DNA from 4 places in the Cellulosimicrobium sp. So1_17 genome. Region 1 is predicted to be linked to each of the others. Evidence: predicted binding sites of a transcription regulator. Region 1 holds the regulator's gene; each other region holds the start of a gene.

Region 1 (7,273 bases):
GACATGGAGCAGACGATCGCCCTGCGCGTCCTGGACTGACCTGGCGCTCGACCGCCGGGTGCGAAGGTCCCCGACACCGGGGACCTTCGTCGTCTGCGCGCCAGTGGCGCCGCGGTGCGACGATGGAGCATGACCGGATACACGAACGACGCCCCCGAGGTGCTCGACGCCACGACCTGCTGGGCGTTGATCGCGGGGACGCGGGTCTCGCGGCTCGCCGTGAGCGTCCGGGGCGAGCCCGACATCTACCCCGTGAGCGTGCGGGCCCACGACGGCACGCTGACCTTCCGCACCATCCCGGGGACCAAGCTGGCGACGCTCGTCACGAACGACCGCGTCGCGCTCGAGTGGGACGGGGTCGACGGGGACTCCGCGTGGAGCGTCGTCGTGCGCGGGACGGCGCGCCGCCTCGACACGGCGGAACAGGTCTCCGCCGCGGAGTCGACGGCCGAGCCGCTCGTGCCCCTCGTCGACGTCCCGACCGAGGAGTGGGTGAGGATCGATCCGCACGCCGTCAGCGGGCGTCGGTTCCACCGTGCCGCCGCACCTGCGTCGGACACCGACCGGTCACCCGGCACGCGCCCCTGACGCGACCCGCCCGGGGGGCACGCTGCCCCTCGGCGCTGCCCTGACGACCGCGACGGTCCGGGGACGACGACGGGACCCGGCCGCGCGTGGCGACGCAGGTCCCGTCAGGGCTGCTGGAGCGGTCAGCCGGACTTGCGGCGGAACGTGCGCTGCACCGGCCCGACGGTCTCGGACCCGTGCACGGAACCGGTGTTCGTGTCCCCGTCCGCCGAACGGTGCCGGGCGGCGTTCTTGCGGTCGAGCGCCTCGCGGAACTTCGCCTTGGCCTCGTCGCTGGGTGCCGTCTCGGCTGCTGGGCGCTGCTGGTCGGACGCCATCGCGTTCTCCTCGTCCTCGGGGTCAGGTGGGTCGGCTGGGATCGAGAACCAGCCGACGTCAGGTGGTTCGGGAGCCCGACGGTCCGGGCACTCCGCCAGCCTCCCCCACGCCCGGCCCTGGCGCCAGTCCTTTCCGGCCGCCGGCCTCGGGTAGCGTCGTGGACGTGCCTGACACCGCTCCCGACGACGCCCCCGTCACCGGCTCCCGCGACCTCCCGCACCGACGGCTCGGCCGGACCGGGCTGACGCTCCCCGCGGTCTCGCTCGGGCTGTGGCAGAACTTCGGCGAGGCCGACGCGTTCGCGACGCAGCGGGAGATCGTCCTGCACGCCGTCGACCGTGGCGTGACGCACCTGGACCTCGCGAACAACTACGGTCCCCCGGGCGGCGCGGCGGAGTCCTCGCTCGGCCGCCTCCTGGCGCGCGAGCTGCGCCCCGTCCGCGACGAGCTCGTCGTCACGACGAAGGCGGGGTACCGCATGGGTCCCGGGCCGTACGGCGAGGGCGGCTCGCGCAAGTACCTGCTGTCGTCGCTCGACGCGTCGCTGCGCCGGCTCGGCCTCGACCATGTCGACGTCTTCTACAGCCACCGCTTCGACCCGACCACCCCGCTCCACGAGACCGTCGGCGCGCTCGCGACCGCGGTGCGCTCGGGGCGCGCGCGGTACGTCGGGATCTCGTCGTATTCCGCTCAGCGCACGCGCGAGGCGCTGCACGTCGCCGCCGAGCTCGGGGTCGAGCTCGTGGTCACCCAGGTCTCGTACTCGATGCTCAACCGGTGGATCGAGGTCCCGGACGCGTCGGGCAGCAGCGTGCTCGACGTCGCGGCGGACGCCGGGCTGGGTGTCGTCGCCTTCTCCCCGCTCGCCCAGGGGATGCTCACGGACCGCTACCTCCGCGGGACGCCGCACGGCTCGCGAGCGGCTCGTGGCGGACCGCTGCGCGAGGAGTTCCTCTCGGAGGCGAACCTCGAGCACGTACGCCGGCTCCACGCCCTCGCTCGCGCGAACGGCCGGACGTTGGCCGCCACGGCGATCGCGTGGGCACTGCGCGACGGACGAGTCACCTCGGTGCTCCTCGGCGCCAGCTCCGCACGTCAGCTCGACGACAACCTCGCCGCCCTCGAGGCACCGGCCCTCACCGACGAGGAGCTGCGCGCGGTCGAGTCGATCCCGACCGACACCGGGATCAACCTCTGGGCCTCACGCTCGAGCGACCTCTGACTCGCAGCGTCCTCGCCGGCGCCGGGTCAGGACGTCGGCGACCCCGCGACGTCAGCGCCGCCGGCCGCCCCGGCGTCGCTGCCGGCAGCGTCGGGCTCGCCGGGGCCGCGCACCGCGCGCCCGTCGTCGCCTGCGGCCAGCCGGGCGGCGGTCCGCTCCTCCCGTTCGACCCGGAGCGACGTGATCGCGCTCTCGAAGTCCTCCAGGGAGTCGAACGCCTGGTACACGCTCGCGAACCGCAGGTAGGCCACCTCGTCGAGCTCGCGCAAGGGGCCGAGGATCGCGAGACCGATCTCGTACGCGTCGAGCTCGGCGCTCCCGCTCGCCCGGATCGTCTCCTCGACCCGTTGGGCGAGGAGCGCGAGGTCGTCCTCGTTGACGGGCCGGCCCTGGCAGGCCTTGCGGACGCCGTTGACGATCTTCTCGCGCGAGAAGGGTTCGGTGACCCCGGACCGCTTGACGACGGACAGGCTGGCCGTCTCGATCGTCGTGAAGCGTCGCTGGCACTGCGGGCACTGACGCCGGCGACGGATCGACGCGCCGTCGTCCGACGTCCGTGAGTCGACGACACGAGAGTCCGCGTGGCGGCAGAACGGGCAGTGCATGACGGCTCTCCTCGGCTGGGCTCCCCGGCACCTCGCAGGGCGAGGGCGGCGCGACGAACGTATGACGCCGCCCTGCGACGGTGCAACACGCCGAGGTCCCGAGGACGGAGCAGTGGACGGAGCAGATGTGCGCCGCGCCGGACCCCGGAGATGCAGAACGGGGGCGACCGTCTCCGGTCGCCCCCGTCGGGACGCCCCCGTCCCCATCTCGCGCGCGACTCGCCTCGCGCGCTCCGACGTGCTCAGGGGTCGCGGATGACCGCCGACCCCGCCTCCTGCCCGGCCCCCCAGCCAGGCGAGTGAGGTGACACTAACTTAGGCCCGCCTAAGCGTGGAGCGCAACCCAGGGCGGCGCACAGGACGAGCGGGAGCGCGTGTCGTAGGTCACAGGGCCGGGTCGGCGCCTCACGCGTCGACCGGGAGCAGCAGCCGCTGCCCGGCACGGAGGCCCGACGACGACAGCCCGTTGAGCTCGACGATCCGTGCCACGACGTCGCGCACGTCCTCGCCGGGCGTGGCCAGCGCCGACGCGTGGTCCCAGAGCGTCTCCCCCGCCGCGACCACGTGGACCCGGACCTCCTCGGGCTCTCCTGCCGACCCCGCGACGGCGCTGCCCACGCGCGCGCCGAGCACGACCAGGAGCGCCAGGAGGACCACCAGGACGACCCGTCCTCGCCGCGTGAGCCGCAGCGGCGCCTCTGGTACGCCGCCACCACCCGATCGCGCGAGGCCCTGCTCGCCCCACGTCGCCGTCATGCTCGCCATCACTACCTCCGTCCCCCGCCGGCGCCGGAGCGCCTTCCCCGGTCGCTCCGGCCCGGCGGGGTTGTGTCGTCGACCCGGGACCCGGATCGAACACCTGTGCGTAGAACACCTGTACGAAGGTCTACCACGTCCGGCGCGCCGAGTCGAGACATGCTCGAACAGATGTTTGATTCGTGTCGCTCTCTCCCCTAGCCTGGGACCAGGTCGGTTCGCCGGACATGTCCATCGACAGGTCCGGCCCGGAACGCCTCCCGCCAGGGACGACGCACCGGATCGGGTCGACCGGTGCCCCGGCGAGCGCGGCGGGGCACCACCGACGAGGAGGACGGCGCGCCGGACGGGGCAGGTGACCTCCGGGCGGGCGTCGACCGCGAGGCGACGAGGGCGGAGACCACGATGGCGGGACGAGGCAGGAACACGAGCGCGGGGCTCGCCGAGGTGCGCGAGCTCCCCGACGGCACGGCGGGCAGCGACGGCCTGACGCCACGACAGCGCCTGGTCCTCGACACGATCCGCTCGTGCGTCGAGCAGCGCGGCTATCCCCCGAGCATGCGCGAGATCGGCGAGGCCGTCGGCCTGACGAGCCCGTCCTCGGTCAAGCACCAGCTCACCACGCTCGAGCGCAAGGGGTACCTGCGCCGGGACCCGAACCGTCCGCGCGCCATCGAGGTCGTGCAGCCCGACGACGGCCGTCGTGCCGTTCCCCTCGTCCGCGTCGCCGACGACCAGGTGCACGACGAGGCGCACCCCGCGCCGTCGTACGTCCCCGTGGTGGGCCGGATCGCCGCGGGCGGACCGATCCTCGCCGAGCAGGTCGTCGAGGACGTCTTCCCGCTGCCGCGCCAGCTCGTCGGCGACGGCGAGCTCTTCCTCCTGCGGGTGCAGGGCGACTCGATGATCGACGCCGCGATCTGCGACGGCGACTGGGTCGTGGTGCGCCGGCAGAACGTCGCGGAGAACGGCGAGATCGTCGCCGCGATGATCGACGGCGAGGCGACCGTGAAGACCTTCAAGCGGGGCGACGGCCACGTCTGGCTCGTGCCGCACAACTCCGCGTACGAGCCGATCGCCGGTGACGACGCGCAGGTGCTCGGGCGCGTCGTGTCCGTCCTGCGCAGTCTCTGACTCGGCACGGTTCCCGACCTCTACGCGCCCCCGGGCCGCTCGACCGACCTGACGACGGGCCGGTGATCCCTCCTCGTGGGATCACCGGCCCGCCGTCGTGCTCCGCTCCTACAGGCCGAACCGCCGCGCGACCGCGCGCAAGGACTCTGCCGAGCTCCGGAGACCTGTCAGCTCCGCGTCGGAGAGCGGCACCTCGACACGCTCGCTCGCGCCCCGGCGGTCGATCAGCGTCGGCAGCGACAGGCACACGTCGTCGATCCCGTAGTCACCGTCCAGCAGCGTCGAGACGGGCAGGAGCCGGTGCTCGTCGCCGAGGACCGCCTCGATGATGCGGGTACCTGCGAGGCCGACGGCGTAGTTCGTCGCCCCCTTGCCCTCGATGATCCGGTAGGCGGAGTGGACCACCTCGTGCGCGATCTCCTCGCGGGCGTCCTCGGACAGCGGAGGGTGGCCCGCGATCCCGGGCCAGTCGAGCAGCGGGACGCCGCCGATCGTCGCCGAGCTCCACAGAGGGATCTCGCTGTCGCCGTGCTCGCCCGCGATGTAGGCGTGGACGTTCTGCACCGCGACGCCGCAGTGCTGTGCGACGAGGAAGCGCAGGCGCGACGAGTCGAGCACCGTGCCGCTGCCGAACAGGCGCTCGGGCGGCAGGCCGGAGAACTTCAGCGCCGCGTAGGTGACGATGTCGACCGGGTTCGTCACCATGACGTAGACGGCGTCCGGCGCGACCTCGACCAGCCCAGGGAGGATGCTGCGCATGAGGCCGATCGTGCCTTCGGCGAGGTCCAACCGCGTCTGGCCCTGCTTCTGCTTCGCCCCCGCGGTCACGACCACGACGTCCGCACCGGCGCACACCGCGACGTCGTCGGACCCCTCGACCTTCGCCATCGGCATGAACTGGATGCCGTGCTGCAGGTCGAGGACCTCCGCCTCGACCTTGGCCCGGTTGACGTCCAGCATGGCGACCGTCCTGGCCGCCCCCCGCATGAGGGCCGCGTACGCGAGCGTCGACCCGACGGCACCCGCCCCGACGATCGCCAGCTTGGTGGTCCGTGCCGCGGAGCCCGGGACCGGGCTCCCGGCGGGCGCCTGCGCGGGGGTGGGCAAGGTGGTGCCTGCGTCGGTCATCGCGCCTCCGTCTCGTGGGATGCGCTCAGCCTAGGGCGGCGAGGCGCCTCAGCGCAGCGGCAGCGACCTCGCGGTCGGTCGTCCGCCAGAATCCCGGCATCGACCGGGTGAGGAACGTCCCGTAGCGTGCGGTGACGAGCCGGGGGTCGAGGACCGCGACCACACCGCGGTCGGTCGTCGAGCGGACGAGGCGCCCCGCACCCTGGGCCAGCAGGAGCGCGGCGTGCGTCGCGGACACCTGCATGAAGCCGTTGCCGCCCGCCGCCTCGACGGCACGGGCGCGGGCGGAGCGCACGGGGTCGTCGGGACGCGGGAACGGGATGCGGTCGATGAGGACGAGCTGGCACGAGGGGCCCGGGACGTCCACGCCCTGCCACAAGGAGAGGGTGCCGAACAGGCACGTCGCCGGGTCGTTGGCGAACTCGCGCACGAGCGTGGGGAGCTGGTCGTCGCCCTGGCACAGGACGGGGACGTCGAGCCGCTCACGCATCGCCTCGGCAGCGGCGACGGCCGCCCGCCGCGACGAGAACAGGCCGAGCGTCCGGCCGCCCGCAGCCTCGACGAGCGTCGCGATCTCGTCGAGCTGGTGCTCCGTCGCGGCGTCGCGACCGGGCGTCGGCAGGTGCTTGGCCACGTACAGGATCCCCTGACGCGGGTAGTCGAACGGGCTGCCGACGTCGAGGCCTCGCCAGGAGGGCGCCTCCTCGCCGTCCGACCCGCCGCCGCCCAGCCCGAACGTGCGCGCGACGGCGTCGAACGTCCCGCCGAGCGCGAGCGTCGCGGACGTGAAGACCCCGGTCCGCTCGGTGAGGAGGTGCGTACGGATGAGGCCGGCGACGCCCAGGGGCGCCGCGTGGAGCCTGCTCGCTCCCTCGCCGAACCGGTCGGCGGTCCAGCCGCCCTCGCCGGGTCGTGAGCACCACAGCACGTCGTGGCCGGTCGGGTCCCCGGCCATCCGCTCGGCGACCTCGAAGAGCTGGAGCATCGCCGACTGCGCCATCTTCAGGCCGGTGTCCGGCGTCGCGGGCTTCTGGACGCCGGTCTCGGGCTTGAGGCGCGAGAGCACCTCGCGCGCCGCGTCGCGCACCGCCGCGACGGCGTCGCGCGCGCCGTCGGGCAGCCCGTCGGGGAAGCGCTCGGCGGGCAGCGCCCCGACCACGGTGCCGAACGCCGCCGAGGCGGCGTCGAGCGCCTCGGTCGCCGCGCCCCCGTGCCGCCGGGCGAGGCGTGCGGCTCCCTCGATGGCGGGGACCGAGAGGTCGACGGTCGCTGCCGCCGTCACGCGGTCCGCGAGCTCGTGCGCCTCGTCGACCACGAGGACGTCGTGCTCCGGGAGGACGCCCGGCGAGCCCATCGCCGCGATGCCGAGCATCGCGTGGTTCGTGACGACGACGTCGGCCTCGCGCGCGGCCGCCCGTGCCTTGTCGGGGAAGCACTCGGCGAGGAGCGGGCAGCGCTGCCCGAGGCACTCGAGCGCGGTCACGGAGACCTGGCGCCACGCCTTGTCGCTCACGCCGGGGAC
Region 2 (7,273 bases), 1.3 Mb from region 1:
CGGAGGACGAACCAGGGCAAAGCTCAGCCCGCACGCGCCCGGTCGCGACGGACTTCACGGGCGGACGATCAGTGCAGCGTCATGGCGAAGCACAGCGCGATGCCGTTGTCACCGCGGTCGAACGGCGGGTAGGGCAGCACGGCGCGGAAGCCGAGGGATCGGTAGAGCGTGATCGCGCTCGGCTGCCGGATGCCGGTCTCCAGGAGCAGCGCCGTCGCACCACGACGGCGCGCCTCGCGCTCGACCTCCGCCATGAGCAGCCGGGCGACACCGGCACCACGAGCCGTCTCGCGGACGAAGACCTTCTTCACCTCGAGCGCCTCCGCGTGGCGGTCGGGCGCACCGGCCGTCGCGCGCTGCAGCGACGCGCAGCCGAGCGGTTCGTCGCCGCGCCAGGCGACGAACGTCGCGACGGAAGCGGCGCCGAGACGGGCGTCCACGGCGTCGAACCCGCCCGCGGCCTCCAGCCCGGCGAACAGCTCCGGGTTGAGGACCGCCGACGACGTGTCGTGCATCTCGCGGCGCAGCGCGGACGCGTCGGGGTCGTCCCACGGCACCGCTCGCACCTCGATCCCGGCGCGCTCATCCGGGCGGGCAGCACGTCGGTCGTACCCACGGGTACCGAGGCCTCGCGGCCCGAGCGTTCCGGTGCGCGCGACGTCACCAGACGATCGCCGTCGCGCCGTGGCCCGGTCACCGTCCGGCGCTCCGTCGAGGTCGAGCGCGAAGCACCGGGAGAGCGGGTCACCGGCGTAGTGGCCGTAGGACTCGGTGGGGAGGTAGCCGAGGTCGAGGTAGAGGTCGATCGACTCCGGCTGCCGCGTGCCGGTCTCGAGCACGAGGCGCCGCAGGCCGAGCGCGGCGGCGCGCTCGTGCATCGCATCCATCGCGGTCCGTGCGTGCCCGCGCCCCCGGTGCTGGGGCAGGACGAAGAGGCGCTTCACCTCGCCGGTCGACGGCGCGTGGTGGCCGCCGCGACCATCGGGCGCCCCGGAGACGTCGCGCAGCGCGACGCACGCCACGGGCTCCGTCCCGTCACGCACGACGAGCGCCGCGAGGAGCTCCGCTGCGTCGAAGGCACCGCTGTCGGGCTCGCCGTAGCGTTCCGCGAGCTCGGCCTGCTGGCGCGCGAACAGGGCGAGCGCGTCGGCGTCGTCCCCGGGTACCGGGACCACGGTGACGCCCGCCGACCCGACGGCCGACGCGCCGTCGGCCGTGCGAGCGACGACGCTCACGCGTGGACGAGCGCGCTCAGCACCGAGGTGAAGAAGCCGAGCCCGTCCGTGCCCGCGCGCGGGCCGGCCTCCGAGGCCGGACCGAAGCCGGCCTCGACGGCGTGCTCCGGGTGCGGCATGAGACCCACCACGTTGCCTGCGGCGTTCGAGATGCCCGCGATGTTGCGGCGCGAACCGTTCGGGTTCCAGCCGTCGTAGCGGAACACGACGCGACCCTCGGCCTCGAGCTCGTCGAGCGTGCGGTCGTCGGCGACGAACTGCCCGTCCTGGTTCTTCAGCGGGATCGTGATGCGCTGGCCGGCGGAGTAGTCGCGCGTCCACGCGGTGTCCGCGTTCTCGACGACGAGGACCTGCTCGCGGCAGACGAAGTGCAGGTGGTCGTTCTTGATCATCGAACCCGGCAGCAGGTGGGCCTCGGTGAGGACCTGGAAGCCGTTGCAGATGCCGAGCACCGGGAGCCCGCCCTGCGCGGCGTCCACGAGGGTCTCCATCACGGGCGCGAAGCGGCTGATCGCCCCGGCACGCAGGTAGTCGCCGTAGGAGAAGCCGCCCGGGAGGACGACCGCGTCGACGTCGTGCAGGTCGGCGTCCGCGTGCCAGAGCGCGACGGGCTCGCCGCCGGCGAGGCGGACGGCGCGCGCCGCGTCGCGGTCGTCGAGCGTGCCGGGGAAGGTGACGACGCCGACCCGCGCCGTCGCGAGGGAGGTGGCCCCGGTCATCAGGCGAGCCCCTCGGAGGCGATCGTGCCGGCCGCGTCGGTCGCGGCGTCGGCAACGCGGACGACGTCCTCGATCACGGGGTTGGAGAGCACCGTCGCGGCGGCCTCCTGCGCGGCGGCGAGGACCTCGGGCGTGACGTCGCCCTCGACCTCGAGCTCGAACCGCTTGCCCTGACGGACCGACGTGAACTGGGTGAAGCCGAGGCGCGGCAGCGCCCCGACGACGGCCTTGCCTTGCGGGTCCAGGATCTCGGGCTTGGGCATGACCTCGACGACGACGCGTCCCACGGGTGCTCCTTGGCGAAGAGTTCGGGAGGGCCGGGGCTCCGGGATCCCGGTCACGGGCGCGTGCTGCACGTGGCGGCACGTCACGGCGTGAGCGAGCGGGAGCCGACGGCGGGATTCCGCGGTCAGTCTACCCGCGCGCCGGGCGCGACCAGGTCGCCGTCCACGGTCACGGGAAGACGTCCAGGGCCGACCGACGCAAGCCGCACGGCGACCCGTGTCGGCCACGGCCGCGTCGGCGGACCGCCACCGCGACGGCGCCCGGCGAGGCGTTGTCAGAGGCTGCCGCTAGCATCGAACACGTGTTCGAGACGCACGCTCGACCACGCGTGCGAGGGCGGGGTCCTGCCCCTTCCCCGCCTTCGCACGCCTCACGACGCCAGCGGACGGAGACCGGTCATGGCCGCACCACCACTCCCCCCGACCAGCGACCTCGCGACGACGGGCCGCCCCTCGGTGCGGACGGTCGCCGCGGTCCTCGCACGGGACGTCACGTGCACGTTCCCGGGGTGCGCCGTGCCGGCGTTCCGGTGCGACCTCGACCACGTGGTCGCCCCACGGCCCGGCGACGAGTCCGCGCACGCGGCGGACAACCTCGTCGCGCTGTGCCGGCACCACCACGTGGTGCGTGCCCGCGACGGGTGGCGTCCCACCCTCCTCCACGACGGCACGGTCCGGTGGACGGCGCCGAGCGGGCACACCTACGTCCGCGCGGGAGCACGGACGGCGTGAACGCCTCAGGCCAGCGACGAGCCCGTGAGCCGCTCGTAGGCCTCGAGGTACCGGTCGCGAGTGCGGGCCACGACGTCCGCGGGCAGCGGCGGGGGCGGCGCGTCGGCCGAGCGGTCCCAGCCAGACTCCGGCGAGGTGAGCCAGTCGCGCACGTACTGCTTGTCGAAGCTGGGCTGGGCACGGCCGGGCTCCCACTGGTCCGCGGGCCAGAACCGCGACGAGTCGGGCGTGAGCACCTCGTCGCCGAGCACGGTCGCGCCCGTGGTCGGGTCCACCCCGAACTCCAGCTTGGTGTCCGCGAGGATCACACCGCGCTCGCGCGCGATCTCGTCCGCCCGCGCGTACACCGCGAGGGTGAGGCCGCGCAGCCGCGTCGCGTCCTCGACGCCGATCTGCTCCGCGACCACCTCGAACGACACGTTCTCGTCGTGCTCCCCGACGGCGGCCTTCGTAGCGGGGGTGAAGATCGGCTCGGGCAGGCGCGAGCCGTCGACCAGGCCGTCGGGCAGCGGCACACCGCACACGGCGCTGCCGGCTCGGTACTCGACGAGGCCCGAGCCCGTGAGGTAGCCACGCGCGACGCACTCCACCGGGAACATGTCGAGCCGGCGGCAGATCATCGCGCGGCCAGCGACGACGTCGGGCACGAGCCCGTCGCCCGGCTCGGCCGACACCTCGGTCGACACGACGTGGTTCGGCACGAGGTCGGCCAGCTGCTCGAACCACCACAGGCTGAGCTGCGTGAGCACGACGCCCTTGTCCGGGATGCCCGGCGACAGCACGTGGTCGTACGCGCTGACCCGGTCGCTCGCCACGACGAGGACCACGTCGCCGAGCGGGTGCACCCCGCCGACGGCGGGCAGGTCCGGCTCGTAGAGGTCCCGGACCTTGCCCGAGTAGACGTGGCGCCAGCCCGGCAGCTCGAGCGTGGCGGTGTCGAACGCGTCGGCCTCGCCGAGCGAGAGCGGCGGCGTGTGGTCCCGTGGCGTGTCAGTCACGGGCCCTAGTTTCGCACCATGCACTTCACGCCCTCCGCCGCGTCCGCGCCCGAGCCTGCCGACGACCTCGCCGGCGACGAGCGGACCGCCGACTTCCTGGACACGTTCTCGACGTTCATGGCCGTGGTGAACGAGCGCAGCCAGCGACAGCAGGCCGGATCCGCTCCCTCGGTCGCGTCCGTGCTGCGCGAGCACCTCGGTGCCGACCCGCGCGGCCTGGCCGTGGTCTCCGAGACCGTCTCCTCGCTCCGCCAGGTCGACGCGGACGTGGCGCTCGAGGTCGTGATGGCCCGGCACGGCGGCGGACGGCTCGTCGGCGTCGGTGGTGGCGAGCAGCGCATGCACATGTCGTTCTCGGAGATCGTCGAGCACTCGGCTCTGTGGCAGCAGTTCCCCGTCGGAGCGGTCGACTACGCGCGCGCGGCGACCGGACCGGACTCCGACCGGCGGACCGTCGCCTTCGGCCTGCACCTCTTCACGCACGCGAGCACCCCGGTCGCCGTGCTCCAGCGTGCGGGCAGCCCTCGGCACGGGAACGAGGCAGCCCTGGAGGTCATGTGCCAGGGCGAGGACGCGGCGCTCGAGCTCCTCGCCGAACTGCGTACCGCCATGGTGGAGCACAGCGTGCTGCGCGGGCAGGTCGTCACCTTCACGACGTCCGACTTCGGCCCCACGGCAGGGGGTCTCACGTTCCTGCGACGCGACCGGGTCCCCGCGTCGGACGTCGTGCTCCCCGAGGGCACGCTCGGCCGCATCGAGCGTCAGGTCGTCGGGGTCGCCCGTCACCGGGAGGCGCTGCGGGCGGCAGGTCAGCACCTCAAGCGGGGCGTCCTGCTGTACGGACCGCCCGGCACCGGCAAGACGCACACCGTGCGCCACCTCGTCGGCGAGAGCCCCGGCACCACCGTGCTGCTGCTCGCCGGAGGGGCGCTGCAGCTCGTGCGGCTCGCCGCCGAGACCGCGCGCGCGATGCAGCCCGCGATCATCGTCCTCGAGGACTGCGACCTCATCGCGGAGGACCGGTCGTTCCACGGCGGACCCCAGCCGTTGCTCTTCGAGGTGCTCGACGCGATGGACGGCCTCGGGAACGACGCCGACGTCGCGTTCCTGCTCACCACCAACCGCGCCGACCTCCTCGAGCGCGCCCTCGCGCAACGCCCCGGGCGCGTGGACCTCGCCGTCGAGATCCCGCTCCCGGACCAGGACGCGCGACGACGTCTCTTCGAGCTCTACCGAGGAGGGTTGCCGTTCGCGCCCGCGACCCTCGACGCCGCGGCGGAAGGCACCGACGGCGTCACCGCCTCGTTCGTCAAGGAGGTGATCCGGCGCGCGGTGCTCCGTGCGGCCGAGGCGGGCCGCGGCCCGACGGACGACGATCTCCTGACCGCCGTCCACGAGATGACCGAGGACGAGGAGCGCATCACCCGGTCGCTCCTCGGCTCGTCGCCCGACGCCGAGCAGTGGCCCGACGTCGACGAGGAGTGACGTCCCTCGGGATCAGGCGGGGGCTCAGCCCGCGGTCGCGACGCCCCCGGCGGCAGCCGTCGCCGCGATGTCGGTCCGGTGGTGCGAGCCGGGCAGCACGATGCGGTCGACCGCGGCGTACGCGCGACGTCTCGCCTCGGCGAGGTCAGCGCCCTGCGCGACCACCGAGAGGACGCGGCCGCCCGACGCGACCAGCCCGCCGTCGTCGTCGCGCGACGTCCCGGCGTGCAGCACGTGCACCCCCTCGACGTCCTCGGCCGCGTCGATGCCCGTGATCGGGTCGCCGCCGCGGACCGTACCGGGGTAGCCGTGCGCGGCGACGACCACGGTGACCGACGCGTCGTCGGACCACGAGAGCCGGGGCTGCTCGGCGAGCCGGCCCTGTGCCGCGGCGAGCATGAGCGCGGACAGCGGGGTGAGGAGCCGTGCGAGCACCGACTGGGTCTCCGGGTCGCCGAACCGTGCATTGAACTCGACGACCCGCGTCCCGCGGCTCGTCAGCGCGAGGCCGACGTAGAGCACCCCGACGAACGGGGTCCCGCGTCGCGCCATCTCGTCGATCGTCGGCTGCGCGACGCGCGCGACGACCTCGTCCACCAGCCCGTCCGGCGCCCACGGCAGCGGGCTGTACGCGCCCATGCCGCCCGTGTTCGGGCCGGCGTCCCCGTCGAACGCGCGCTTGAAGTCCTGGGCGGGCTGCAGCGGCACGACGGTCGCGCCGTCGGACAGGCAGAACAGCGACACCTCGGGTCCGTCGAGGTACTCCTCGACGACGACGCGCGGGTCCTCGGGCGTCCCGTCCGCGGCTGTCCGTGGGGACGAGAAGCACGCCGCCGCGTGCTCGAGCGCCGCCTGCCGGTCCTCCGTGACGACGACGCCCTTGCCCGCGGCGAGGCCGTCGTCCTTGATGACGTAGGGGGGGCCGAACGCGTCGACTGCCGCAGCGACCTCGTCGACGTCCGTGCACACGTGCGCGAGCGCCGTCGGCACGGACGCGGCGGCCATGACCTCTTTGGCGAAGGCCTTGGAGCCCTCGAGCCGCGCGGCCTCCGCGGAGGGGCCGAACACCGGGATCCCGGCGGCGCGCACGGCGTCGCCCACGCCGGCGACGAGGGGCGCCTCCGGGCCGACCACGACGAGGTCCGCGCCGAGCTCCGTCGCGAGCGCGGCGACCGCAGCACCGTCGAGCTGGTCGACGCGGTGCAGCGTCGCCTCGGCGGCGATCCCCGGGTTGCCGGGCGCCGCGTGGATCTCGTGCGGCGCGGTGCCGAGGCGGTCGGCCTCGCGCGCGAGGGCGTGGACGATGGCGTGCTCGCGGGCACCGGTCCCGACGACGAGGATCTTCACGGGCGCCGAGTCTACCGAGGACGTCCCCGCGGCCTGTCGGCGTCCCACCGGGCGGAAGACCCGAGGGACGCCGACAGGCCGGGGAACCGCGGCCCTCCGACGACGGGGCTCAGTGGATGAGGTCGTGCCGCGGGATGATCGCGTCGCGGCTCGGGCCGACGCCGATCGCCGACATCCGCGTCCCGGACATCTCCTCGAGCGCGAGCACGTAGCGCTGCGCGTTGACCGGCAGGTCCTCGAACGTGCGGGCGCCGGAGATGTCCTCCCACCAGCCGTCGAGCTCCTCGTAGATCGGCGTCGCGTGGTGGAACGCCGTCTGGTCGAGGGGCATCTCGTCGTGGCGGACGCCGTCGACGTCGTACGCGACGCAGACCGGGACCTTCTCGAAGCCCGTGAGGATGTCGAGCTTGGTGAGCACCATGTCGGTGATCCCGTTGACGCGCGTCGCGTAGCGCGCGATGACCGAGTCGTAC
Region 3 (7,273 bases), 500 kb from region 1:
TGTACCGCGCGCCGTGGCAGACCTCGCACGGGACGTAGACGTCGGGGAGGAAGTTCATCTCGATCTTCAGCGTGCCGTCGCCCGAGCAGGCCTCGCAGCGCCCGCCCTTGACGTTGAACGAGAACCGGCCGGGCGTGTAGCCCCGGACCTTGGCCTCCGTGGTCTCGGCGAAGAGCTTGCGCACGTGGTCCCACACGCCCGTGTACGTCGCGGGGTTCGACCGCGGCGTACGACCGATCGGGCCCTGGTCGACGTGCACGACCTTGTCGAGGTGGTCGAGCCCGGTGACGCGCGTGTGCCGCCCGGCGACCTGGCGGGCGCCGTTGAGCTCGTTGGCGAGCACCGTGTAGAGGATCGAGTTGACGAGCGTCGACTTGCCCGAGCCGGACACGCCGGTCACGGCCGTGAAGGTCCCGAGCGGGAAGCTCACGTCGATGCCCGTGAGGTTGTGCTCGCGCGCGCCGACGACCGTGACCTGACGGCCGGGGTCCGTGGGGCGCCGCTCCGCGGGCAGCGGGATGCTCCGCCGGCCGGACAGGTACGCGCCCGTGACGGACTCCGGCGCCTCGAGCAGCCCGGCGTAGTCGCCCGAGTGGACGACGCGACCGCCGTGCTCCCCCGCGCCCGGGCCGATGTCGACGATCCAGTCCGCGGTGCGGATCGTGTCCTCGTCGTGCTCGACGACGATGAGCGTGTTCCCGAGGTCGCGCAGGCGCGTGAGCGTCTCGATGAGGCGACGGTTGTCGCGCTGGTGCAGGCCGATGCTCGGCTCGTCGAGCACGTAGAGGACACCGACGAGACCTGAGCCGATCTGCGTCGCGAGCCGGATGCGCTGCGCCTCACCGCCGGACAGCGTCGCTGCCGGGCGCTCGAGCGAGAGGTAGTCCAGGCCGACGTCGAGCAGGAACCCGAGGCGGGCGTCGATCTCCTTGAGCACCTCCGTGGCGATCGCGCGCTCCCGCTGACCCAGCTCGAGCCCGCCGAGGAACTGTGCGGCCTCGCGCAGCGGGAGCCGGCACACGTCCCAGATCGACTTCCCGCCGACCTTGACGGCGAGCACCTCGGGCTTGAGCCGTGCGCCGCGGCACACGGGGCACGGCACCTCGCGCATGTACGCCTCGTACTTCTCCTTCGACCAGTCGGACTCGGTCTCGGAGTGACGACGCTCGAGGAACGTGATGACGCCCTCGAAGCCCGTGGAGTACTGGCGCTCACGGCCCCAGCGGTTCTTGTACCGGACGTGCACCTCGTGGTTCTGCCCGTGCAGGACCGCCTTCTTCGCACGCTCCGGCAGGGCCCGCCACGGGGTGTCCATGGAGAAGCCGAGGTCGTCCGCGAGCGCCGTGAGGACACGCTCGAAGTACTCGGAGGAGACCTGGGCCCACGGCGCGACCGCGCCCTCGCCGAGCGACTTCTCCTCGTCGGGGATCACGAGGTCCGGGTCGACCTCGAGACGGAAGCCGATGCCCGTGCACTCGGGGCACGCGCCGTAGGGAGCGTTGAAGGAGAACGTGCGCGGCTCGACCTCGTCGAGCGCGAGCTCGTGGTCGTTCGGGCACGCGCGCTTCTCCGAGAAGCGGCGTTCGCGGGCGGGGTCGTCGGCCTCGGCGTCCACGAGCTCGACGACGACGAGCCCGCCCGCGAGGCCGAGCGCCGTCTCCACCGAGTCGGTGAGCCGCCGCTGCACGCCCTCGCGCGCGACGAGCCTGTCCACGACCACCTCGATGTCGTGCTTGAGCTTCTTCTCGAGCGCGGGCGGGTCGGTGAGCGTGCGCACCTCGCCGTCGACGCGTGCGCGGGCGAAGCCCTTGGCCTGCAGCTCCTTGAAGAGCTCGGAGTACTCGCCCTTGCGACCGCGCACGACCGGTGCGAGCACCTGGTAGCGCGTGCCCTCGGGCAGCTCGAGCAGACGGTCGACGATCTGCTGGGGCGTCTGCGCGGTCACGCGCTCCCCGCACACCGGGCAGTGCTGCGTCCCCGCGCGCGAGAACAGCAGGCGCAGGTAGTCGTAGACCTCGGTGATGGTGCCCACCGTCGACCGCGGGTTGCGGTTGGTCGACTTCTGGTCGATCGACACCGCCGGGGACAGGCCCTCGATGAAGTCGACGTCGGGCTTGTCCATCTGGCCGAGGAACTGCCGGGCGTACGCCGACAGGGACTCGACGTACCTCCGCTGCCCCTCGGCGAAGATCGTGTCGAACGCGAGGGACGACTTCCCGGAGCCGGACAGGCCGGTGAAGACGATGAGCTGGTCGCGCGGGAGGTCGAGGTCGACGTCGCGGAGGTTGTGCTCGCGGGCACCGGAGATGACGAGGCGATTGCTCACCGAAGAATGGTACGACCGACCACCGACACTCGCACAGATGTTCGACGCGTCTCCCCCGGATCCGCACGTCCCGGTCCCCGCAGGTCCACGCCCGTCGCGTCGGCGCGACCGGCAGACTGTGCGCATGACGTACACGGGCACGGTCGTGGTGGGAGGTCCGGCGGACGTCCGCCGGCTCGACGAGCTGGAGATCCGCAAGGTGGCGGTCGGCCGGATGGCGAACGACGCGTACCTCCTCACGTGCCGGCGCACCGGCGACCAGGTCCTCGTCGACGCCGCGGCCGAGCCGCGCCGGCTGCTCGCCCTCCTCGCCGAACCCGCCGAACCCGCCGAACCCGCCGACGCGCGGCGGAGCCCCACGTCGTCCGGCGGCGACCCGGCGGGTCGCCTGACGACCGTCGTCACGACCCACCGCCACCACGACCACGTCGGGGCGCTGGCCGACGTGGTCGCCGCGACCGGGGCCGTCCTCGCGGTCGGGGACGCCGACGCCGACGCGGTCACGGCGGAGACCGGGGTCCCCGTCGGCCGGAGGCTGCACCACGGGGACACGGTCGCCGTCGGGCGGTCGCTCCTCGAGGTCGTCGCGCTGCGCGGCCACACCCCGGGGTCGGTCGCGCTCGCCTACCGCGAGCCCTCGCCCGCGCGCGCCCCCGACGCCGTGGCCCGACGGGTGCACCTGTTCACCGGCGACTCGCTGTTCCCCGGCGGCGTGGGGAACACCGACCACGACCCCCAGCGGTTCGCCCAGCTCCTCGACGACGTCACCGAGCGGGTCTTCGAGCGGTTCGACGACGACACGTGGGTCTACCCGGGTCACGGTGCCGACACGACGCTCGGCGCGGAGCGCCCCCACCTCGAGGCGTGGCGCGCCCGCGGCTGGTGACGAGGGCGCGGGGGCGTCAGCGCGCGCCGCTCAGCTCGCGCGGCTCGATCCGCCCCTCGACGGCTCTGGACGAGCCGTCGGCGTCCACCTCGCGGCGCACCTCCCACGCGCCAGCGCCGCGGACCTCGGTGACCGCCTCCACGAGGTGCCCGCCCCGGTAGACGAGTCCCACGCCGTCGTCCGTCGCGTACGAGGTGGGCAGCGTCCCCTCCGCCACGAGACGCTGCAGGAGCGGCCGGCGGCCGGGCTCCGCGTCGTAGTGGACGCCGTTGCCGTACGGCACGAACGCGAGACCGTCCGTTCCCGGCCGCAGCTCCGGTCCGAACGAGTCCGTCGGGCCGCCGACGTGCCAGCACAGCGACCCGGCGCTGATGCCCGCGAGCACGACGCCGCTCTCCCCCACCGCGTGCAGGATCTCGGGCAGGCCGTGCGCCCGCCAGACCGCGAGGAGGTTGACGACCGACCCGCCTCCGACCCACACGACGTCGTGCTCGCGCAGGAAGGCCTCCACGTCGTCCACGTTCGGCATGCTGAACAGCGACAGGTGGGACATCCGCACCCCGGCGACGCGCGCGGCCTCGTCGAGCTCCGCGTGGAACCACGACTGGTCGCCGCCGGCTGTGCCCACGTGGCACACGCGCGGTGTGCCGGCGACGCCGGCGAGCTCGGTAGCGTGTCGGACGATCGGCCCGAGCGCAAGGCGGGTCCGGTGCCCGGGCGCGTACCCGCCGGACGTGGCGAGGATCGTGAGGTCGCTCATGCGCCGCGACCCTAGGTGCCCTGCGCCGTGGCCGCCACGTCATTCCGGCACGGGGTCGGGGACGACCTCCGCACGGCTGCCGACGGACGGGCCTCCGCGCCCGCCCGGAGCCCTGCTTCAATGGCGCCATGCCGATCCACGCCGTGACCTACGTCTACCCCGCCCGCCCCGCCGAGCTCGACGCGGTCCGTGCCGAGCACCGGGCCTTCCTCCGCGGGCTGCACGAGCAGGGGACGCTCCTCGCGTCGGGGCCTCTGCCCGCGACGGACGACGCAGCCGCCGGTGCGCTCCTCGTGCTCGACGCCGGGTCCCCCGTCGCCGCGGCCGAGATCCTCGACGCCGACCCGTTCGCGCGCGCCGGCCTGGTGGCCGAGCGCACGGTGCGCCCGTGGTCGCCCGTGATCGGGGACTGGGCTCACCGCGCCTGACGGGCTACGGCGCGTCGCGCGTCGCCGGGGCGTCCCCGACGGCCGTCGCGTCGACCGGCTCGGCCTCCGCGGTGGTCCGCCCCTCGACCGTGGAGGCGCCCTCCACCGCATCGGCGGCCACGTCCCGCGACGCCACCGCGCCCTGGGCCCGCGTGCGCAGCAGGCTCGCGACGGTCGTCACGAGAAGAGCGCCGACGATGACGACGAGCGAGAGCCAGATCGGGACGGTCGGGACGGACTCAAGGTGCTCGCCGCCGTTGATGAACGGCACGGTGTTCTCGTGCAGGGCCTCGAGCACGAGCTTGACCCCGATGAACCCGAGGATCACCGCGAGACCGATCGGCAGGTAGACCAGCCGCTCGAGCAGTCCGCCGAGCAGGAAGTACAGCTGGCGCAGGCCCATGAGGGCGAACACGTTCGTCGTGAAGACGATGAACGGGTCCTGGGTCAGCCCGAAGATGGCCGGGATCGAGTCGAACGCGAAGAGCAGGTCGGTGCTGCCGATCGCGAGGAAGACGACGACGAGCGGCGTGAAGACCTTCCGGCCGTCCTCCACGGTGCGCAGGCGTCCGCCGTCGTACCGCGTGCCGATCGGCAGCACGCGGCGCAGCAGACGGACCGCCCGGTTCTCCTGGTACTCCTCGGCGTCGTCACCACCGGTGACGAGCTTGATCGCGGTGTACACGAGGAACGCGCCGAACAGGTAGAACACCCAGACGAACTGCTCGAGCACCGCCGCACCCGCGAGGATGAACGCCCCGCGGAGCACCAGGGCGACGATGATCCCCACCATGAGCACGCGCTGCTGCTGCTCCTTGGGCACCGCGAACCTCGCCATGATGATGACGAAGACGAAGAGGTTGTCGACCGACAGGCTGTACTCCGTGAGCCAGCCTGCGTAGAACTCCCCCGCGGGCGCTGCTCCCCCGACGGCACCGACGATCGCCCCGAAGGCGAGCGCGAGCGCGACGTAGAACCCGACCCACAGCGCGCTCTCGCGCATCGACGGGACGTGCGGGCGCCGCCCGACGACGAACAGGTCGACGAGGAGGAGGACGCCGAGCGCCGACAGCGACGCCCACTCGAACCAGAGCGGGAGCTCGTGGACCATCAAGAACCTTCTTCGATGCGCGCGTCCTCACGACGACGGTCGGCGTTCGACCGGGCCAGGCTCGCGACGGTGGTGATCGTCAGGACGACGAGGATGAAGCCCAGGGAGACGGCCGTGGAGATCTCGGGGATCGCCGTGATGTGCTCGCCACCGTTGATGAAGGGCACCTCGTTGGTGTGCAGCGCGTGGATGACGAGCTTGATGCCGATGAACCCGAGGATCGCCGCGAGGCCGTAGTTGAGGTAGACCAGGCGGTCGAGCAGCCCGTCGATGAGGAAGTAGAGCTGGCGGAGGCCGAGCAGCGAGAACGCGTTCGCCGCGAAGACGAGGTAGGTCTCCTGGGTCAGGCCGAAGATCGCCGGGATCGAGTCGACGGCGAAGAGCAGGTCGGCGCTGCCGATCGCGATCATGACGATGAGCATCGGCGTGATGAACCGCTTGCCGTCGATCTTCGTGGTCATGTGGTCCTCGACGTACGTGTCCGTCGTCGGGAACAGGCGCCGCGTGAGGCGCAGGACCGCGTTCTCCTTGAACTCCTCCTCGTGCTCGGTCCCGGAGCGCGCCTGCGCGATCGCGGTCCAGATGAGGAAGGCGCCGAAGATGTAGAAGACCCAGGCCCAGTTCTCGATGACGGCGGCACCCAGGAGGATGAAGATCGTGCGCAGGACCAGCGCGATGGTGATCCCGATGAGCAGGACCTTCTGCTGGTAGAGCCTCGGGACCCTGAAGCTGGTCATGATGAGGACGAACACGAAGAGGTTGTCGACCGACAGGCTCTTCTCGGTGATGTACCCGGCGAAGTACTCGCCGCCGTACGTGCCGCCCCAGACCACCCAGACGATCACGCCGAACACGAGGGCGACGGCGACGTAGGCGATGGACCACCGCGTGGCCTCGCGCAGGCTGGGGGCGTGGGGTGTTCGGACGTGGCCGACGTAGTCGACGGCGAGCATCGCGAGGATGACGCCGACGGTGACGATCCAGACCCAGACGGGGACGTCCATGCAGGTAACCTCCGGTACGTAGCACTGAGTACCGAAGGTCTCTTCCGCCACGCAGCGCACGACCGTCGAGGACGGAACGGAGGCTGCGGGACCGGTGACACCGGACCGACGACTGCGCCGGTCGTGATGACGACATCACCGCGGAGGAATACTCCCCTTCAACGAGGAGCCAGCATAGGCCATGCGGGCTCCCCAGGACACAACGTCGCCGGAGAGCGAGACCATCCCGCCCGCGTGGTCAGGCCGTGGCCGCCTGCATCTGCCGCAGCTCCTTCTTGAGCCCCGAGATCTCGTCGCGCAGGCGCGCCGCGAGCTCGAACTGGAGCTCTCCGGCCGCGGCGTGCATCTGGTCGCTGAGCTCCTGGATCAGCTCGGCCAGGTCGCTCGCCGCGGCGCCCGCGAGGCGGTTGCCCGTCGTCGCCCCCTCCTTCGGCCCACCCGGCACCGGGGCCCTGCCCTTGGCGCCCTTGCCCGGCTGGCGGAAGCCGCCCGCGAGCAGCTCGGCGGTGTCCACGTCCTCGCGCGCGAGCATGTCGGTGACGTCGGAGATGCGCTTGCGCAGCGGCGTCGGGTCGATGCCGTGCTCGAGGTTGTACGCGACCTGCTTCTCGCGCCGTCGGTCGGTCTCCTCGATCGCCGCCTCCATCGCGGCCGTGATCCTGTCCGCGTACATGTGCACCTGGCCCGAGACGTTGCGGGCTGCGCGGCCGATGGTCTGGATGAGCGACGTCGGGGAGCGCAGGAAGCCCTCCTTGTCG
Region 4 (7,273 bases), 240 kb from region 1:
ACAGCGCGACGAGGATCTTCTCGGCGAGCGCGATGACGTCGTCCTGCTCGACGAAGCTCATCTCGACGTCGAGCTGCGTGAACTCGGGCTGGCGGTCGGCGCGGAAGTCCTCGTCGCGGTAGCAGCGCGCGATCTGGTAGTAGCGCTCCATGCCGGCGACCATGAGGAGCTGCTTGAACAGCTGCGGCGACTGCGGGAGCGCGTACCAGGAGCCGGGCGACAGGCGCGCGGGCACGAGGAAGTCGCGCGCACCCTCGGGCGTCGAGCGAGTGAGCGTCGGCGTCTCGATCTCGACGAACTCCTCGGCGTCGAGCACGCGGCGCGCCGCCTGGTTGACCTTGGAGCGCAGGCGCAGCGCGTGGGCCGGCGCGGGGCGGCGCAGGTCGAGGTAGCGGTGCTTGAGCCGCGCCTCCTCGCCGATCGTCTCGGTGTCCGCGAGCGCCGTCGACACCTGGAACGGCAGGGCCTCGGACGTGTTGAGCACGACGACGTCGCTCGCCAGGACCTCGATCGCGCCCGTCGGCAGGTTCGGGTTCTCGTTGCCCTCGGGGCGCCGCGAGACCTCTCCCGTCACCTGGAGCACGAACTCGTTGCGCAGCGGGTGGGCGACGGACTCGTCGCGGACGACGACCTGGGCGATGCCGGACGCGTCGCGCAGGTCGATGAAGGCCACTCCCCCGTGATCGCGCCGACGGTCGACCCAGCCCGTGAGGGTGACGGTCTGACCGGTGTGCTCGGCCCGCAGTGAGCCGGCCGTGTGGGTGCGGAGCACGGAGTTCGTCCTTCCAGGGAGTGCGTCGGGGGGTCGGGGCGCGCGAGCGCCCGTGCGAGTCTAGTCGGTGACCCACACGAGCCCACCAGGAGGTTCCGCATGCCCCGCACCATCGCCACCGCCCGCCGGATCGAGCGCGACGAGCTCGTCGGCCTGCTCCGCTCGCGCCACGACGGGGTGCTCGTCACGACGCGTTCCGACGGCTCGCCGCAGCTGAGCCCGGTGACGTACGGGGTCGACGACGCCGGCCGGGTCGTCGTGTCGACGTACCCCGAGCGTGCGAAGGCCGCGAACCTGCGTCGTCGCCCGCAGGCGTCGCTGCTGTCGCTGGGGCCGGGGTTCTCGGACCCGTGGGTCCAGGTGGACGGGACGGCCGAGGTGATCGAGCTGCCCGACGCGGTCGAGCCGCTCGTCGACTACTACCGCGCGATCTCCGGCGAGCACCCGGACTGGGACGAGTACCGTGCGGCGATGGTGGCCCAGGGCAAGTGCCTCGTGCGGGTGACGATCACACGCTGGGGTCCGGTGGCGACGGGTGGCTTCCCGGCCCGCCTCGCCGACGGCTGACGCGACCACGCGTCCGGGCGTACCGTGCGGCGCATGACGATCATGGTGTGCGTCCTGCTGTGGCCGACCGGTGACGCCGACGCGCTGTCCCGCTACGAGGACGAGGTCCTCGCGCTCGTGCCGGTTCACGGCGGTCGCGTGGTGCAGCGCGTGCGCGCGCTGCCCGGCCAGGACCCGACCGCGCCCTGCGAGGTGCAGGTCATCGAGATGCCCGACGACGCGGCGCTCGCCGAGTACATGGCGGACCCGGCGCGTGTCGCGCTGGCCGAGGTGCGCGACCGCGTCGTGGCCCGCACGGAGATCGTGCGTGTCGCTCCGGTGCCGGCGAGCACCGCCTGAGCGAGCCTCAGAACAGCACCTGCTCCACGCCGCCGCCCGCGAGGTCGAGCGCGCCGCCGTCGACCGGCATGCCCGCGAGCGCTCCGGCGGTCGGCGCCGCGGTGGTGTCGCGGGCGAGGCTGCCACGGGGGTACGCGCCGTCGACGGGCGGCTCGGCCGCTCCGAGGCCGCCGAGCTCACCGCGTCGGTAGCGACCCTCGACGCCCGACGGGCCGCGGTGGCCCGAGACGGCGAAGCCCCGGGTCTCGAGCATCGGGCGCACGCGGTCCCACAGCCAGGACCGGTAGGCCTTCGACGCGTACGTGCCGCGCTCGTAGACCCGCTCGTACCCCGGGACGAGGCGCGGATGCTCGCGCGCGAGCCACGCCATGAACCACTCGCGCGCCCCGGGCTTGAGGTGCAGCGGCAGCACGGTCACGCCGGTGGCGCCCGCGTCCTTGACCGCGTCGAGGAGGTCGGTGAGCGCGCGCGTGGAGTCGGTCAGCCAGGGCAGCACGGGTGCGACCATGACGCCGCACGGCAGGCCCGCGTCGCGGACCGCGCGGATCAGGTCCAGGCGCGCGCGAGGACTGGGTGTGCCGGGCTCGACCGACGCCTGCAGACCGGGGTCGAGGAGCGCGAGCGACACCCCGATCCCGACCTCGACGCGCGACGCCGCGTCGACGAGCAGCGGCAGGTCGCGGCGCAGCAGCGTCCCCTTGGTGAGGATGGACAGCGGCGTGCCGGAGTCCGCGAGCGCCCTGATGATGCCGGGCATGAGCCGGTAGCGACCCTCGGCGCGCTGGTAGGGATCGGTGTTCGTGCCGAGCGCCACGGGTTCGTGCACCCAGGACCGCTTCGCGAGCTCGGCGCGCAGCACGTCGTCGACGTTGACCTTCACGACGACCTCGCGGTCGAAGTCCTCGCCCGCGTCGAGGTCGAGGTACTGGTGCGTCGGACGCGCGAAGCAGTTGTGGCTCACGACCCCGTCGGCGACGAAGTCGCGTGTCCCGGTCGTGATGTCGACCAGCTCGACCTCGTCGCCTGCGCCGCCGAGGGCCTCGAGCGCCTCGACCCGCAGACCCTCGCCGCCGGTGACGTCGCGACCGAGGACCGGCGCGGAGCCGTCCGGCGCGGCCGCGAGGTCGCGCAGCGCGTGACGTCCCGGCCCGACGAGCACGTCGCCCAGCGCGAGGTGGGCGCGACGCCCGTCGCCCCCCACGACGTGTCGCCACCCCCGTTCGGTGAGGAACCGGTGGTCGCCGCTGGCGACCAGACGCGTCCCGTCGGCCAGCGTCACGCGATAGGCACGCTTGCGCATGGTCCAGCGGTCGAGCACGCGCGTGCGGACGTACCGGCGGTAGGCGCCGTGCGCCTCGGTACCGACGATCTCGTCGCCCACCCGCAGCTCGCCGACGGGCCGGTGCGTGCCGTCGGCCAGGAGCACCGGGGTCTGCGGGCTCAGGCAGTACGAGCAGGCGTGGCTGCAGCCGCGGTACGGGTTGACCGTCCAGCGGAACGGCATGCGCGACATCGCGGGCACCTTGGACAGCGCGCTCTTGGCGGTGACCTCGTGGAACGTGATCCCGGCGAACTCGGGCGTGCGGACGCTGCGCACGAGACCGGCGCGCTCCAGCCCCGGGAGCGCCCCGTCGTCGACGCCGATCGCCTGTCCGTCCCACCTCACGCCATGATTCGAACAGGTGTTCGACGCCGGTGTCAAGGTGGCGTGCTGACGAGGCGGGCGGCCGGCGAGGCGGAGGCCGACGCGCCCGCTCCCCGAGACGGGGGATTGTCCCGAGCCGCGTCTGCCCCTAGGGTCGGCACGAACGCCCCCGGGGAGCGCACGAGCGCTGAGAGTGCCGGCCGGACATCCGTGTCCCACCGGCAGACCCGTGGAACCTGATCTGGTTCGTACCAGCGAAGGGAGCAGGGCCGACGTCACCGTCCCCTGCGCCTGCACGCGCCCGCGCGACCGCGCACCCGGGGCACGTGCGCGCGCGGGTGCGGGACGCGCCGTCGTGCACCCGTCGCGGCCCGACGAAGGGACCCGCATGACCGAGCCCACCGCCCGACCCGTCGCACGACCCGTCACACCCCGGCCAGGAGCGTCCCGGCGACCTCGCGGCCTGACGCTCCACGAGACCGTTCTCGTCGCGGTCCTGGGCGTCGTGTTCGGCTTCGTGTACTGGGCGCTCGTCCAGCTCTGGGCGCCGCTCCAGCTCGCGATGGGACCGCTCGCCGACCTCGCCGCGAACGTGCTCGCCGGCGCCTGGATCGTCGTCGGACCGCTCGCGACGTACATCGTGCGCAAGCCGGGCGTCGGGATCCTCACGGAGACGCTCGCCGCGCTCGTCGAGGTCGTGTTCCTCGCCTCGCCCGCCGGACCGCTCCTGCTGCTCGTCGGGCTCGTGCAGGGGGTGGGAGCCGAGCTGCCCTTCGCCCTCACGCGCTACCGCCGCTACGGATGGTGGGTCTTCGTCGCCTCCGGCGTGAGCGCGGCCCTCGTCACGTACGCGTTCAACGCGGTCCGGTTCGGCTGGCTCGGCCAGGACTACGCGATGCTCCGGCTCGGCGTCCAGGTCGTGTCGTGCGTGCTGCTGTGCGGGATCGCGGCACGCCTGCTCGGCGACGCGCTCGCGCGCACCGGCGCCCTCGACGCGTTCGCCATCGGGGCGCGCCGTGGCTGAGGTCGCGCCCGCCCCCGCCGCGCCCGGGACCGCGGCCGTGCGGACGCGGCGCCTGTCCGTCAGCGTCGGCCACGACGCCGTCCCCGTGCTCGACGCGGTGAGCCTCGAGGTCGCGGAGGGGACCGGGCTGCTCGTCGTCGGACCGTCCGGGTGCGGCAAGTCGACGCTCCTGCGCGTTCTCACCGGGGTCGTCCCGCACACGCTGCCCGGGCACGTGACCGGCGACGTGCAGGTCGCCGGCCACGACCCCCGGGAGATCCCTGTGGCACGCCTCGCCGCGGAGATCGGCCTGGTGCAGCAGAGCCCCGGCGACCAGCTGTGCCTCGGCGGCGTCGAGGACGAGCTGCGCTTCGCGCTCGAGAACCGCGCCGCCGACCCGGCCACGGTCGACGACCGGACCGCGCACGCCCTCGCCACGGCGGGGGCGACGCACCTGCGCGCGCGGTCGACGCACGCGCTCTCCGGCGGCGAGGCGCAGCGCGTCGCGCTCGCCGCCGCGCTCGTCACCGACCCCGCGCTGCTCGTCCTCGACGAACCCACCGCGCTCCTCGACCCGCAGGGCGCGCGCGAGGTGGGTGCCCTCGTCGCCCGGCTCGCCGACGGCCCGGGGCGGCGGGCGCTCGTCGTGGTCGAGCACCGCCTCGACGAGCTCGGCGACCTGCCCGACGCCACGCTCGTGCTCGACGACGGCGGGCGCGTCGTCGCGCACGGCTCCACCCGCGCCGTCCTGCGCGAGCACGCGCAGCGGCTCCTCGAGCTCGGCTGCTGGCTCCCTCTCGACGTCCTGCTCGAGGCCGCAGGGGCCCCCGGGCCTCTCGGCTCCGACCGCACCGACGCGTGGCTCGTCGACCTCGCCTCCTCCTCGCGCACCGGCCCGTCCGCCGACCGTCCGGCGCGGGCCGGGCGGGCCCTGCCTGCCACGGCAGGCACGCCGGCACCCCCCGTGGCGCTCCGTGCGCGCGCGTTCACGGTGACACGGTCCGGCGCACCGGTCGTGCGCGACGTCGACCTCGACCTGTGTGTCGGCGAGGTGCTCGCCGTCGTCGGACCCAACGGGAGCGGGAAGTCCACGCTGCTGCGCGGGCTCGCCGGGCTGGAACCGAGGTCGGGCACGCTCACCGTGGCGGGGCCGGCGCCCGTCGCGATGGTCTTCCAGGACCCCGAGCACCAGCTCCTCGCACGGACCGTGCGCGACGAGGTCGCGTGGTCGCCGCGCCTCGCGGGCGTCGCGGACCTCGACGAGCGCGTCGCGCGGACGCTCGCGGCGTACGGGCTCACCCACCTCGCCGACGCGAACCCGTTCCGCCTGTCGGGCGGCGAGCAGCGGCGGTTGTCCCTCGCGACCGCGACGGTGCTCGATCCCCCGGTCCTGCTCGCGGACGAACCGACCTTCGGCCTCGACCGCGCCCAGTCCGACGCGACCGCCCGGGTCCTGCGGGACCTCGCCGACCGGGGGGGCGCGGTCGCGCTCGTCACGCACGACCTGACCCTCGTCGCGCGGGTCGCCGACCGCGTGGCCGTCGTCGTCGACGGCGAGGTCGTCGCGGACCGTGAGACGTCGGCGGCGCTCGCCGACGACGCGCTGTGCGCCGGTGCGCGGCTCGCCCGGCCGCCGCTGCTCGAGTGGTGGGCGCGCACGGGCCGGTGCGAGGGCGTCGGGCTGCGCGCGCTCGTCCGTGCGCTCGACGACGCGCTCCTCGCCCGGTGCCGGCCCGGCCACGGCGACCGCGTCCCGGCGGTGCACGGATGAGCCCGCTCGCCCGGTGGAACCCGACCGTGAAGCTCGCGACGGTGCTGGTGCTGTCGACCGCCGCGCTGCTCGTGACGGACCCCGTGACCCCCGCGATCGGCTACGTCCTCGCGCTCGCCGCGCTCCTGGCGCTCGGGCGGGTGCCGCTGCGGGCCGTCGCCGTGGGCCACGTGCCGTTCCTCGTGCTCGCGACGAGCCTGCTCGTGGTCAACGTCCTGACCCGCCCGGGCGGCGACACCGTCGTGATCGGCCCCGTCACCGTCGGCGCGACCGGGCTGACGATCGGCGCCTCGCTCGCGCTGCGCACGCTGTTCGTCGGCGTCCTGTCCCTGGCCCTCGTGCTGACGACGGATCCGGTGCGCCTCATGACGAGCCTGCACCAGCACGCCCGGCTGCCCGCCACGTGGACGTTCGCCGTGCTCGCGGCGCACCGGCTGCTGGAGGAGCTCCCCGGCACGTGGCACACGATCCGGTGCGCGCAGGCGGTCCGGGACCCGCGTCGCACCGCGGGGAACCTCCCGCGCTCTCCCCGCGCGCTGGGCGCCGCGGCCTTCGCGCTGCTCGTCGGCGCGATCCGGCGGTCCGAACGCCTCGCGATCGCCCTCGAGTCCCGCGGGCTCGGGGCGGGGCCGCGCACGACCTCCCGACCGGTCGCTCTCGTCCCGCTCGACGTCCTCGCGGGCGTGGCCGTCCTCGCCGCGGCCGCGGGCGTCGTCGTGCTCGGCGCGCGCGCGGGCTGGCTGACCGGCCTCGGTGCGCTCACCGGCTGACCGGCGAGCACCCCGACGCCGCGCACCGCGGTGCGCGGGGATCAGGCCCCGGGCACGGCCCGGGGCCAGAGGTCATCGGCGGGCGGAGCCCACGACGCCGCGTCCGCGTCGACCTGCTCGCCGGACCGGATGTCCTTGACCTGGTCGGGTCGCGTGTCGCCCGCGTCGTCGAGCTGCCCGTCGGCGGGGAACCACACGAACGGGATGCCACGTCGGTCGGCGTACCGGATCTGCTTGCCGAACTTCGCCGCGCTCGGCGCGACCTCGACCGGGATCCCGCGCGCACGCAGCGCGGTGGCCACCGCGTCCGACGCCGGTCGTGACTCCTCGCTCGTCACGGCCACCACGACGGCGCTGGGCACCGAGCGCGTGGCACGCACCAGACCCGCCGACAGCAGGCGCGAGA

What was found. Region 1 encodes LexA, which represses DNA repair genes until DNA is damaged. Its sites were predicted from a motif close to TCGAACANNTGTTCGA; they were not measured.
Region 2: a site for LexA is predicted at 2,533-2,548, ahead of ACZCLJ_RS10555 (HNH endonuclease signature motif containing protein). Genes of this name have one in related genera too.
Region 3: a site for LexA is predicted at 2,356-2,371, ahead of uvrA (excinuclease ABC subunit UvrA). Genes of this name have one in related genera too.
Region 4: a site for LexA is predicted at 3,353-3,368, ahead of ACZCLJ_RS03840 (Rv2578c family radical SAM protein). Genes of this name have one in related genera too.

What each region holds. Positions count from the first base shown of each region.
Region 1 covers NZ_CM143702.1:1,092,730-1,100,002, forward strand. Annotated here, with positions in the region: gene serA (phosphoglycerate dehydrogenase) at 1-39, shown strand, start outside; gene ACZCLJ_RS04920 (pyridoxamine 5'-phosphate oxidase family protein) at 130-588, shown strand; gene ACZCLJ_RS04925 (DUF5302 domain-containing protein) at 711-905, opposite strand; gene ACZCLJ_RS04930 (aldo/keto reductase) at 1,070-2,128, shown strand; gene nrdR (transcriptional regulator NrdR) at 2,155-2,733, opposite strand; gene ACZCLJ_RS04940 (LysM peptidoglycan-binding domain-containing protein) at 3,139-3,498, opposite strand; gene lexA (transcriptional repressor LexA) at 3,895-4,623, shown strand; gene ACZCLJ_RS04950 (L-lactate dehydrogenase) at 4,732-5,751, opposite strand; gene ACZCLJ_RS04955 (ATP-dependent DNA helicase) at 5,777-7,273, opposite strand, start outside.
Region 2 covers NZ_CM143702.1:2,386,678-2,393,950, forward strand. Annotated here, with positions in the region: gene ACZCLJ_RS10540 (GNAT family N-acetyltransferase) at 69-1,235, opposite strand; gene purQ (phosphoribosylformylglycinamidine synthase subunit PurQ) at 1,232-1,954, opposite strand; gene purS (phosphoribosylformylglycinamidine synthase subunit PurS) at 1,954-2,241, opposite strand; gene ACZCLJ_RS10555 (HNH endonuclease signature motif containing protein) at 2,638-2,970, shown strand; gene ACZCLJ_RS10560 (phosphoribosylaminoimidazolesuccinocarboxamide synthase) at 2,976-3,968, opposite strand; gene ACZCLJ_RS10565 (AAA family ATPase) at 3,987-5,453, shown strand; gene purD (phosphoribosylamine--glycine ligase) at 5,478-6,800, opposite strand; gene ACZCLJ_RS10575 (adenylosuccinate synthase) at 6,910-7,273, opposite strand, start outside.
Region 3 covers NZ_CM143702.1:588,205-595,477, reverse strand. Annotated here, with positions in the region: gene uvrA (excinuclease ABC subunit UvrA) at 1-2,326, opposite strand, end outside; gene ACZCLJ_RS02600 (MBL fold metallo-hydrolase) at 2,451-3,212, shown strand; gene ACZCLJ_RS02595 (Type 1 glutamine amidotransferase-like domain-containing protein) at 3,229-3,972, opposite strand; gene ACZCLJ_RS02590 (YciI family protein) at 4,101-4,400, shown strand; gene ACZCLJ_RS02585 (TerC family protein) at 4,405-5,511, opposite strand; gene ACZCLJ_RS02580 (TerC family protein) at 5,511-6,515, opposite strand; gene uvrB (excinuclease ABC subunit UvrB) at 6,754-7,273, opposite strand, start outside.
Region 4 covers NZ_CM143702.1:856,958-864,230, forward strand. Annotated here, with positions in the region: gene aspS (aspartate--tRNA ligase) at 1-772, opposite strand, end outside; gene ACZCLJ_RS03830 (PPOX class F420-dependent oxidoreductase) at 872-1,339, shown strand; gene ACZCLJ_RS03835 (DUF1330 domain-containing protein) at 1,373-1,678, shown strand; gene ACZCLJ_RS03840 (Rv2578c family radical SAM protein) at 1,686-3,344, opposite strand; TPP riboswitch at 3,484-3,605, shown strand; gene ACZCLJ_RS03845 (ECF transporter S component) at 3,712-4,347, shown strand; gene ACZCLJ_RS03850 (ABC transporter ATP-binding protein) at 4,340-6,097, shown strand; gene ACZCLJ_RS03855 (energy-coupling factor transporter transmembrane component T family protein) at 6,094-6,867, shown strand; gene hisS (histidine--tRNA ligase) at 6,909-7,273, opposite strand, start outside.